DNA from 2 places in the Anaerococcoides asporogena genome. Region 2 is predicted to be linked to the other one. Evidence: riboswitches for the same ligand, from Rfam matches in the RefSeq annotation. Region 2 holds a riboswitch; the other holds the start of a gene.
What was found. Region 2 has a riboswitch for FMN ahead of ribD (bifunctional diaminohydroxyphosphoribosylaminopyrimidine deaminase/5-amino-6-(5-phosphoribosylamino)uracil reductase RibD). Riboswitches for the same ligand answer to the same signal wherever they lie in the genome.

Region 1 (4,384 bases), 900 kb from region 2:
GAAAAAGCAGAAGCAGGGGCCATTGATGTCTTTTCCAAGAACTTGTCAGCCTTGCTGCTTCAGGCACCGGTCAAAGGCAAACGCGTGATGGGTTATGATCCGGGATTCCGCACGGGCTGCAAGATTGCAGTGCTGGACGAAAACGGTAAATACCTTGAATCCACCGCGGTTTTCCCCACAGTGCCGCGCAACGACGTGGCGGGAACCATTCGCACGCTGAAAGCGCTGATTCGGAAACATAAGGTGGAAGTTATCTCCCTTGGCAACGGGACCGCCTCCCGGGAATCCGAAGAGGTTCTGGCACAGCTGATTGCCGAACTGAAGAAAGATCAGATCGAGGTCGGCTATGTAGTTACCAACGAGGCAGGAGCATCTGTCTACTCTGCTTCCCAGCTGGCGACTCAGGAATATCCTGACCTGGATGTTACCGTCCGCGGAGCGATCTCCATCGGCCGTCGGCTCCAGGATCCGCTGGCGGAGCTGGTCAAGATCGATCCCAAGAGCATTGGCGTTGGTCAGTATCAGCATGATATTGATCAGAAAAAGCTGGATGAGTCTCTCACCGGCGTCGTTGAAGACTGCGTCAACAGTGTGGGCGTGGATCTGAATACCGCCACACCGAGCCTGTTAACCTATGTATCCGGAATTAACAAGACCCTGGCTGACAATATTATTCTTTATCGGGATGAGGTCTCCGGCTTCAAGTCCCGGAAAGAGCTGTCCAAGGTCAAGCGCCTGGGCCCCAAGGCATTTGAACAGTGTGCCGGGTTCCTGCGGGTGCCTGAATCCGACGAGATTCTGGACCGTACCGGGGTTCATCCGGAGTCCTATCATGTAGCCCGTGAGCTGCTGGAGCTGCTGGGCTATCAGAAGTCTGACGTGCGTTCCGGCGGGTTGGATGACCTCAAAGCCAGGGCAGACCGCTATCCGATGAGCAAACTCAGTGAAGAAACAAAGGCAGGAATTCCAACGCTCCAGGATATTATCAAGGAGCTGATGAAGCCCGGCCGGGATCCTCGGGAGGAGCTGCCGCAGCCAATCTTCAAGACCGGAATCCTGGAACTGAAGGATCTGGAAGAAGGCATGATCCTGCAGGGGACTGTCCGCAACGTGTCTGATTTCGGCGCATTCGTGGATATCGGAGTGCATCAGGACGGCCTGGTCCATATCAGTCAGCTGGCCGACCGATTTGTCAAAAATCCCATGGAAGTCGTCAAGGTCGGAGACATTGTTGAAGTCCGCGTCATCGGAGTTGATCTGGGCCGGCGCCGAATTTCGCTTTCCATGAAGGGAATGGGAAAAACCGCTAAGCGCTGATTGAGGCTGGATTCTGGTCAAAAAAGTCGGAGCCTGCGCCTCAACACCGGATTCAGATCATGGTTTTCAATTCGACAGAGCTTTGATGAAATCTTCACGAACCCGTTGCCAGATTCGATCGCATGTAATATAATACAGATGTAAAATAAATAAATATCTTCAGGGCGGGGTGTAAGTCCCCACCGGCGGTATAGCCCGCGAGCCTTAACAGGCTGATCCGTTGCAACTACGGAGCCGACAGTATAGTCTGGATGAAAGAAGAGATTAGTATGATAATCGAAGCCCTGGCATTTTGCCGGGGTTTTTTTGTCACTCTACTTCTGAAGATATCAAATCTCAGGAGGTTTTATTATGTTAAACACCAGGACATCCACCCAAGTTACCGTGAAAGGCGCTCTGCTTGTCGCCATTGCCTTCATCTTCACTTACTTTGAATTCCCGATTCTTCCGTCCGTGCCATGGCTCAAACTTGATTTTTCAATGGTGCCGCTCCTGCTTGGCGCACTGGCGCTGGGACCTGGAACCGGTGTGCTTCTCACCGCACTGCTGCAGGTGATCCTGTTCGCAACCAAATCAAGCACCGGCGGAGTCGGAGAAATTGCAAATTTTATCGTGATCTCCACCATGATTGTTGTTGTCAGCCTGGTCTATAAGAAGCACCGCAACCTCACCGGTCTGGTAACTGGTCTGCTGCTCGGAACCCTTGGCTTTACCCTTGCGGCGGTACTGGCCAACAAATTCATTCTGGTTCCGCTGTTCTTCCCCGGTGAATTCCCCGGAGGTCAGGCAGCCTATGAGACGTACCTTTACAGGATGGTTCCTCTGTTCAATGCGATCAAGGGTGTTTCAGTCGCATTGCTGTCCGCGCTCTTGTATTCCAGACTTGAGCGGTTTCTGAAAGTGGAATCTTCCAAATCAGTCAGCCAGCTGGAAAATACTCGTCTGCGCAAAGCCAACTAAGCCCCTGCTGATCAGAATATCGTAAAAAGAAGTCGATCCATGTGATCGCCGATTCATCACCACCCCGTCCCACCAAGGCCTTGAGCCGGAAGGGGACGGGGTGGTTCTTTGAGCGGAATTAGACCGATCTGCGCAATCAGGCGAGAAGTGAACATGTAGGAGACACAACTTTTCCGAATTTTCGCATACAGGTGACAGCAGTTAGCTCAGAGATACCAGTGGCCAGAGATGACAGACCAGCCAGTAGCCAGAGAAGACAGACCAGCCAGTAGCCAGAGAAGTGAGAGTAGCCAGTGAAGCTACAGAAGCAAGAAAAGCGAGAGAAGTGAGAGAATCGAGAAAAGTTCAGACAGGATTTCATCCAGAGAGGTTGGAAGATGGCAATCAACCCTCCACTCTGAACGAATGGTATGATAGGGATATAGTATTTACCCAAGGAGGTTCATGCAATGGAACAGCAAACAGTTGTCGTCACAGGGGCTGGCAGCGGACTGGGGGCAGCCCTGGTGAGGAAATACTCTGAAAAGGGGGCTCATGTGTGTCTGATTGGTCGAACCGAGGATAAGCTTCAGACCGTGGCGGCAAGCCTTGTGGGAAGCTGGGACTGCTTTGAGGCGGATATCTCGCAGGTGGCCCAGATTCGAAACGTGATTCAATCAATCCTGGACCGGCGGGGCAGGATTGATGTTTTGATCAACAGTGCGGGCGTCATCGCGCTGGGAGCGGCACAGGAGCTCATGGAGTCCTCCGTCCATGAAATGATTGACACCAATCTCAAGGGCACTATCTTCACTTCCCAGGCGGTCCTGCCTCATTTTAAGGAGCGAAATCAGGGAATTCTGGTGAACATCATTTCCACCGCCGGTCAGGAAGGGAAAGCCGGAGAATCCGTCTATTGTGCCAGCAAATTTGGAGTAAGAGGATTTACCGAAAGTCTTCAGGTGGAGCTGAAAGATACGGATATCCGGGTGATGGCAGCCTATATGGGCGGTATGAATACAGAATTCTGGGACGGAATCTTTCCGGCGGAGAAAACAGCCCGACTGATGGATCCCAGAGATATCGCCGACCTGCTCATTAATAACATTGAATCCAGACCAAATCTTTCGGTCACATCAGTGACCATTAAAAATCATATGGGGAAGAAATAGGCCATCCGAACAGTCAGAAAAATACATACTGAAATATTCCCTGAACGTGAAAAAAAAGAGCCTGCGGGCTCTTTTTCCATATGTTATAGCTGAGTTACCTTTCTGACTGGGGCAGTTTCAGAGACATGACGTGGGCATCCTCTTTATCAGGATAAAAGCCCTTGCGGTAGCCGGCATACTGAAAACCGGCCGACTCATACAGCCGGATGGCAGCCTGGTTTGATACCCTGACTTCCAGAAACATGACGGCCATGCTGCGCTCCCTCATATCCTCAATCAATGCCTGGAGCAGACGGCCTGCAATTCCCCGACCCCGCATTTGAGGGTGAACCGCGATATTGGTGATCTGTACTTCATCAAACACCAGCCAGGCACCGGCATAGCCTACCGTTTGGCCATCCGCCCGGGCTGTCAGGTAATAGGCCTGCTCATTGTGCAGCTCTGCCTGAATCGCTTCCCGAGACCAGGGTGATGAAAAACTCAGAGCATTGATCTGATGAATGGCCTCCAGATCCTGCTCCTCCATCCTATGAATCGAGAACGTGTCCATGTTTGGCCTCATACTCCCGCTGTGCCTGCGGCTTTCTCATGTAGCGGGGCAAAGTGGTATCTCCGGGTGGAATCTGGCGGTCGACATCGGACTTGCATAATCTGGCCAGGTTGGATGCCCGTTGAATGACGGAATCCTCTGCCAGTCTGGCCTGAGGGAATGCGGACTGAATCGCTTCTCGATATTTGATCAGCCCGTCGCCTGCAATGAGGAGAGGTTCACCTTCCCTGAAATGGGATTTCAGTTCAGCCAGATCCCTGACCTCGGGGCTGAGCAGTTCCGTTTGACCCTGCGGGGTATTCTGGATGGCGGCGCTGTAAAACGTCTGTTTCAGCGCGTCATGCAGAATCAGAATATTCCGGTCTGAATGCTTCAGGGACTGGGCGGATGCCGCAAAGGAGTGATA
Region 2 (4,384 bases):
GAATCTCTTCTCTATCTCTTTTATTTCTCTTTTCGATTCTTTCTGCAAAGAGATCACGTGTTACGGTCCGATCGGTAACAACTATCTTTTGGATTCAATCTGTGAGTGAAATCATCAGTTATTCTGGTGGCCGGCAGTTACAGGAATCCGTGAGCCGCCAGAAATCCGGTGTTCAGCTCTCCGGATTGTACAGGTTCTGGTTCTGGTCCCGATCCGGCTGCCGTGGATCCAGGCCCCGACAGCAACCGTTCCACGTATTTGGCGATCAGGTCGCATTCCAGGTTGACGGCTGACCCGACCTGCTTGTTAGCCAGGGCTGTATGCTGCCAGGTGTGCGGAATAACCGAGACCTCAATGGAATCCTGGTTCGCGGCCGATAAGGTCAGACTGATCCCATCCAGTGCCACGGAGCCCTTCGGGGTGAAATACCGCATCAAATGAAGCGGTGCACTGACCGTGATCCGGACTGCAATGTCATCGCGTTCCAGCTTTGTAATGCGGCCTGTTCCGTCAATGTGTCCCGAAACGAGATGTCCGCCCAGCCGCTGACTCAGCGTCAGAGCACGTTCCAGATTAACCGGATCGCCCGGCGTCAGATCCCCCAGGGTCGTCGCGGTCATGGTCTGGGGCATGACATCACAGGTAAAGCCACGGGCGTCAAACCGGGTCACAGTCAGGCACACTCCGTTCGTGGCAATGCTGTCCCCAGGCTGCAGGCCTTCCAGAACACGGGCAGCAGCAATCGTTACCTGGATCGACCGGGCGGTCCTGGTAATCGTGCGCAAAGCGCCTACTTCCTCGATGATTCCTGTAAACAACTGGCTGCACCTCCCTTTGCATGGGTTCTTTTCTCCGGCTGATTGACCTGGGCTTTGATCAGAAGATCTTCTCCCAGTTGACGCACTTCCTGGTAGGACAGCGCAACTGCCTGATCAAGCCGGGCAATTCCGATTCCGCCCACCGGGGTGCGAGCCGTCCGCCCCCCCAGGATTTTTGGCGCAATGATGGTTTGAACCTCATCAACGATGCCTGATTGCAAAGCCGATGCCGCAAGTTCACCGCCCCCCTCCAGCAGGATGCTGTCGATGCCCCGGCTGCCCAGCACACGCATCAGTTCCTGCAGATCCACCCCATTCTCCGCATCCGGCAGGACTGTCACCTGACAGCCCAGCGCTTGGAGCTGGCGCAGCTTTTCCGGCGGGGCTGCCGCCGTCGTCGCCAGAATCGGCGATACGCCGGTTGGACCGTGCAGAACCTTTGCCTGAAGCGGAATCCGAGCCGTCGAATCGACAATGATCGGTATGGGATGTACACCTTCCCGTCCTTCCCGCCGCGTTGTCAGTGACGGATCATCGGCCAGAACCGTCCCGATTCCAACCATAATGGCGGTATACTGATGCCTCAGCTCGTGGACATAAGCTCTGGCTGACGCTCCTGAAATCCAGCGGGATTCCCCCGTCACTGTCGCGATCTTGCCATCCAGTGTCATGGCCGTCTTCAGGAGAACATAAGGAACACCCTGGGCAATATGCTTGATGAACGGACGGTTCAATGCCCTGGCTTCATTCTCCAGAACCCCGCAGCAGACATCAATACCGGCTTTTTCAAGACACTTGATGCCCCGGCCGGATACCTTGGGATTGGGATCCTCCATGGCGATCACCACTCGACGGATCCCGCTTCGGATCACCAATTCGGTACAGGGTGGTGTCTTGCCTTGATGATTGCATGGCTCCAATGTGACATAAAGCTCTGCTCCCGCCACCGACTCTGTGGCAGAGTTGATGGCATTCACTTCCGCATGGGGTCCGCCATACTGCTGATGCGCCCCCTCACCGATGATTCGGCCGTTCCGTACCAGGACGGCCCCCACCAGAGGATTGGGACTGGTATAGCCGATTCCCTGACGGGCCAGCTCCAAAGCGCGCCGCATGAACCGGTCTTCACCGGACTGGATTCCTTGTTCCCGCTGAATATCCACTCTGATTCTCCTTTCTCTCAGTGTCGGACCATATCAAAAAGACCCTGAGATAAGCTCAGGGCCATAAAAACGAATATGAGGAGACCTCCGACCAAAAAATCGGAACATCATTCAATCATCTTCTTCCATCCAGACTTTACTGTCGGCTTCGGAGTTACACCGAATCAACCTTACGGTTCGCGGGCTGTACCGCCGGTAGGGAATTGCACCCTGCCCTGAAGACTCATTTAATTCTGTTCCTACAATACCGTCAGCAGCGCACGCTGTCAATATCATCCGGATGATAAACCGATCAATCCACACGGGGGTTAATTTTTCGATTGATAAAAATTTACCGTTGCATTCAGCAAAAGACCATGGTGGTAGCCCCTGCCTGCTCCGATTATTTCAATTCAGCACCTCCGGCAGAATGCGCCATTTTCGCGAAAAATACCGGAAAGGACTAATCCGACGGATCAAGTGCCGTCGGATCGTTCCGTCGATGTTGCTTTCGAAATCAATGAACCCTCCAGAGAGTCGTTATGAAGGTGCAATTCCCTGCTGGACCCACTGGCCTTCCTGTCACATTCATCCTTTCGACAACAAAAAGGTTATTTTGAGCGAGAAATCAATTCTTTCAGAATCTTCTCTGCTTCACCGCCCAGTGAACGATAATAGCTCAGTGTATAAAATTTCGAGTTAAGTTCAACGACACTTGCATCATCCCACTGATAAACAATCTGTCCATCGATGAGGATCTCTTTGAAACGTACGCCCTCACTCTTTTCATGAGATGCAGAAAGTGTAATTTCTTCTGAGGTTCCCAGATTTGCATGGATCGCGTATCCGATTACCTTCGATCTTCGGTCCTGTGTTTCACGATAGACTGTAAATGTGCAGTTCTGAGCCTTCAGGTAATTCTCGGGCAGAACGAAACCATGGGGTTCCACTAATTGTTTCATTTCCTCAAGAGAAGAAACTTCAGATACTGGCGAAGGGGCATAATAAATTCTGGCATAGATAAAACCGGCTGCAACGTAGAGAGTGTACGCTAAAATAGCCAGAGAGACTGTAATTATCAGGTACTTGAGTACCTTTCCAATGGTAATCCTGTGAACCATATTTTTCCTCCAAAGTGGTCTTCGCATTAGTTATTGATACTTAATTTATACGAATACTTAGCAAAACTGGCCGGAACCCATTTTAAAGCCACAACCGGCTCAGTAGTGGACGAACTTAATATATAAGGAGCTCCATACCACCCGGGATGGACACAATACTCATAGTCTCCATCCGACAGTTTTCGATAGCCATAGATGAGCATGGTATGAAAATTATAGCCATCAGCCAAAAATGTGGTCATCATGGCAGGATATCCCTTATCAATTTGTTCCCTTACATAAGCACTTGTTCAGAGGATCAACAATTCCATCAGCCCAACTTAGAGGACCCATCCCATAAGTTTGTGACATTAAATTATGAAGCTTGATAGCTTGAGGATAAAGCCCTGCTTTAAAATCGGCACTGACTAGCTTTTCCGGAGTGTATCCACTTAGAAGTACATTTGAATTTAGTGAATCAAGATAGGTGAGCCCCAGGCAGGTTGCCACCGCAGAGCAAGTACCTTCAGATGGAGATCCTACTTGATTATTGCCAAATGCTTTAATTCTTATGGCACCACGATTGTTGTAAAGCATTTTGGTTGTTACAACACTAGAGACAGATGCTGTCGGTTGAGTATTAATTGCCTTATCCTTCGTCTGCCCCAAGGAATCGGTCTGATTACTGCTCGTGATCTGATTCATAAGAATCTCGCATCCGGGCAATGTCTTGCTGGTTTGATCATTCGCTATATTATTAAATATGCCATTGTCTTTCACGTAATATTGAAATATTCCCCCATAATACTTTTTTGTCTGAGTATCGTCCGAATACGGACTGCTAATCTCTTCAGTGCACTCCATAACCTCAAGGGTATTTCAGTTGATTATTAAAAAACCTTTTTCGCCGCTGGCAAGGATATATGATGGTTGATCATCTCCATCATACATCAATTCAATTAGCGGCTTGTCACTGCCTATTTGTCGGCCCTCCATTGCAGCAATCGAATAGGAAATTTCCGATGACGAAAGATGATCCTGAACAGCCGCCTGTGCATTCCGTCCGAACAATGATACCGTGATCAAAACAACTCCAACAGCTAATATTTTAATTTTCATACATTCATCACTCCTAACAAAAGTAAATCAGCTGATTATTAATATTCTGAGTTTTACAGAGTTTTATACTAGAAACTATTCCTTAACGACCAATTGATTTTTACGTGGACGTCCGCGCTTACCCTTGTTCGTCTTTTTCACCACGTAGTCCGGGGCGCATCCCTCAGGGATCTCAAAGCCAAGAGCCTCGCATATGTCCACCTGT

Region 1: linked by a shared signal. The riboswitch ahead of P6M73_RS09970 (ECF transporter S component) and the one ahead of ribD (bifunctional diaminohydroxyphosphoribosylaminopyrimidine deaminase/5-amino-6-(5-phosphoribosylamino)uracil reductase RibD) in region 2 are both predicted to bind FMN.

What each region holds. Positions count from the first base shown of each region.
Region 1 covers NZ_CP120965.1:2,150,076-2,154,459, reverse strand. The annotation lists gene P6M73_RS09975 (Tex family protein) at 1-1,317, shown strand, start outside; FMN riboswitch at 1,469-1,584, shown strand; gene P6M73_RS09970 (ECF transporter S component) at 1,669-2,277, shown strand; gene P6M73_RS09965 (SDR family oxidoreductase) at 2,727-3,428, shown strand; gene rimI (ribosomal protein S18-alanine N-acetyltransferase) at 3,523-3,978, opposite strand; gene tsaB (tRNA (adenosine(37)-N6)-threonylcarbamoyltransferase complex dimerization subunit type 1 TsaB) at 3,956-4,384, opposite strand, start outside.
Region 2 covers NZ_CP120965.1:3,053,271-3,057,654, forward strand. The annotation lists gene P6M73_RS14015 (riboflavin synthase) at 138-818, opposite strand; gene ribD (bifunctional diaminohydroxyphosphoribosylaminopyrimidine deaminase/5-amino-6-(5-phosphoribosylamino)uracil reductase RibD) at 791-1,933, opposite strand; FMN riboswitch at 2,095-2,208, opposite strand; gene P6M73_RS14025 (hypothetical protein) at 2,572-3,081, opposite strand; gene P6M73_RS14030 (hypothetical protein) at 3,343-3,765, opposite strand; gene P6M73_RS14035 (hypothetical protein) at 3,940-4,179, opposite strand; gene P6M73_RS14040 (IS1634 family transposase) at 4,255-4,384, opposite strand, start outside.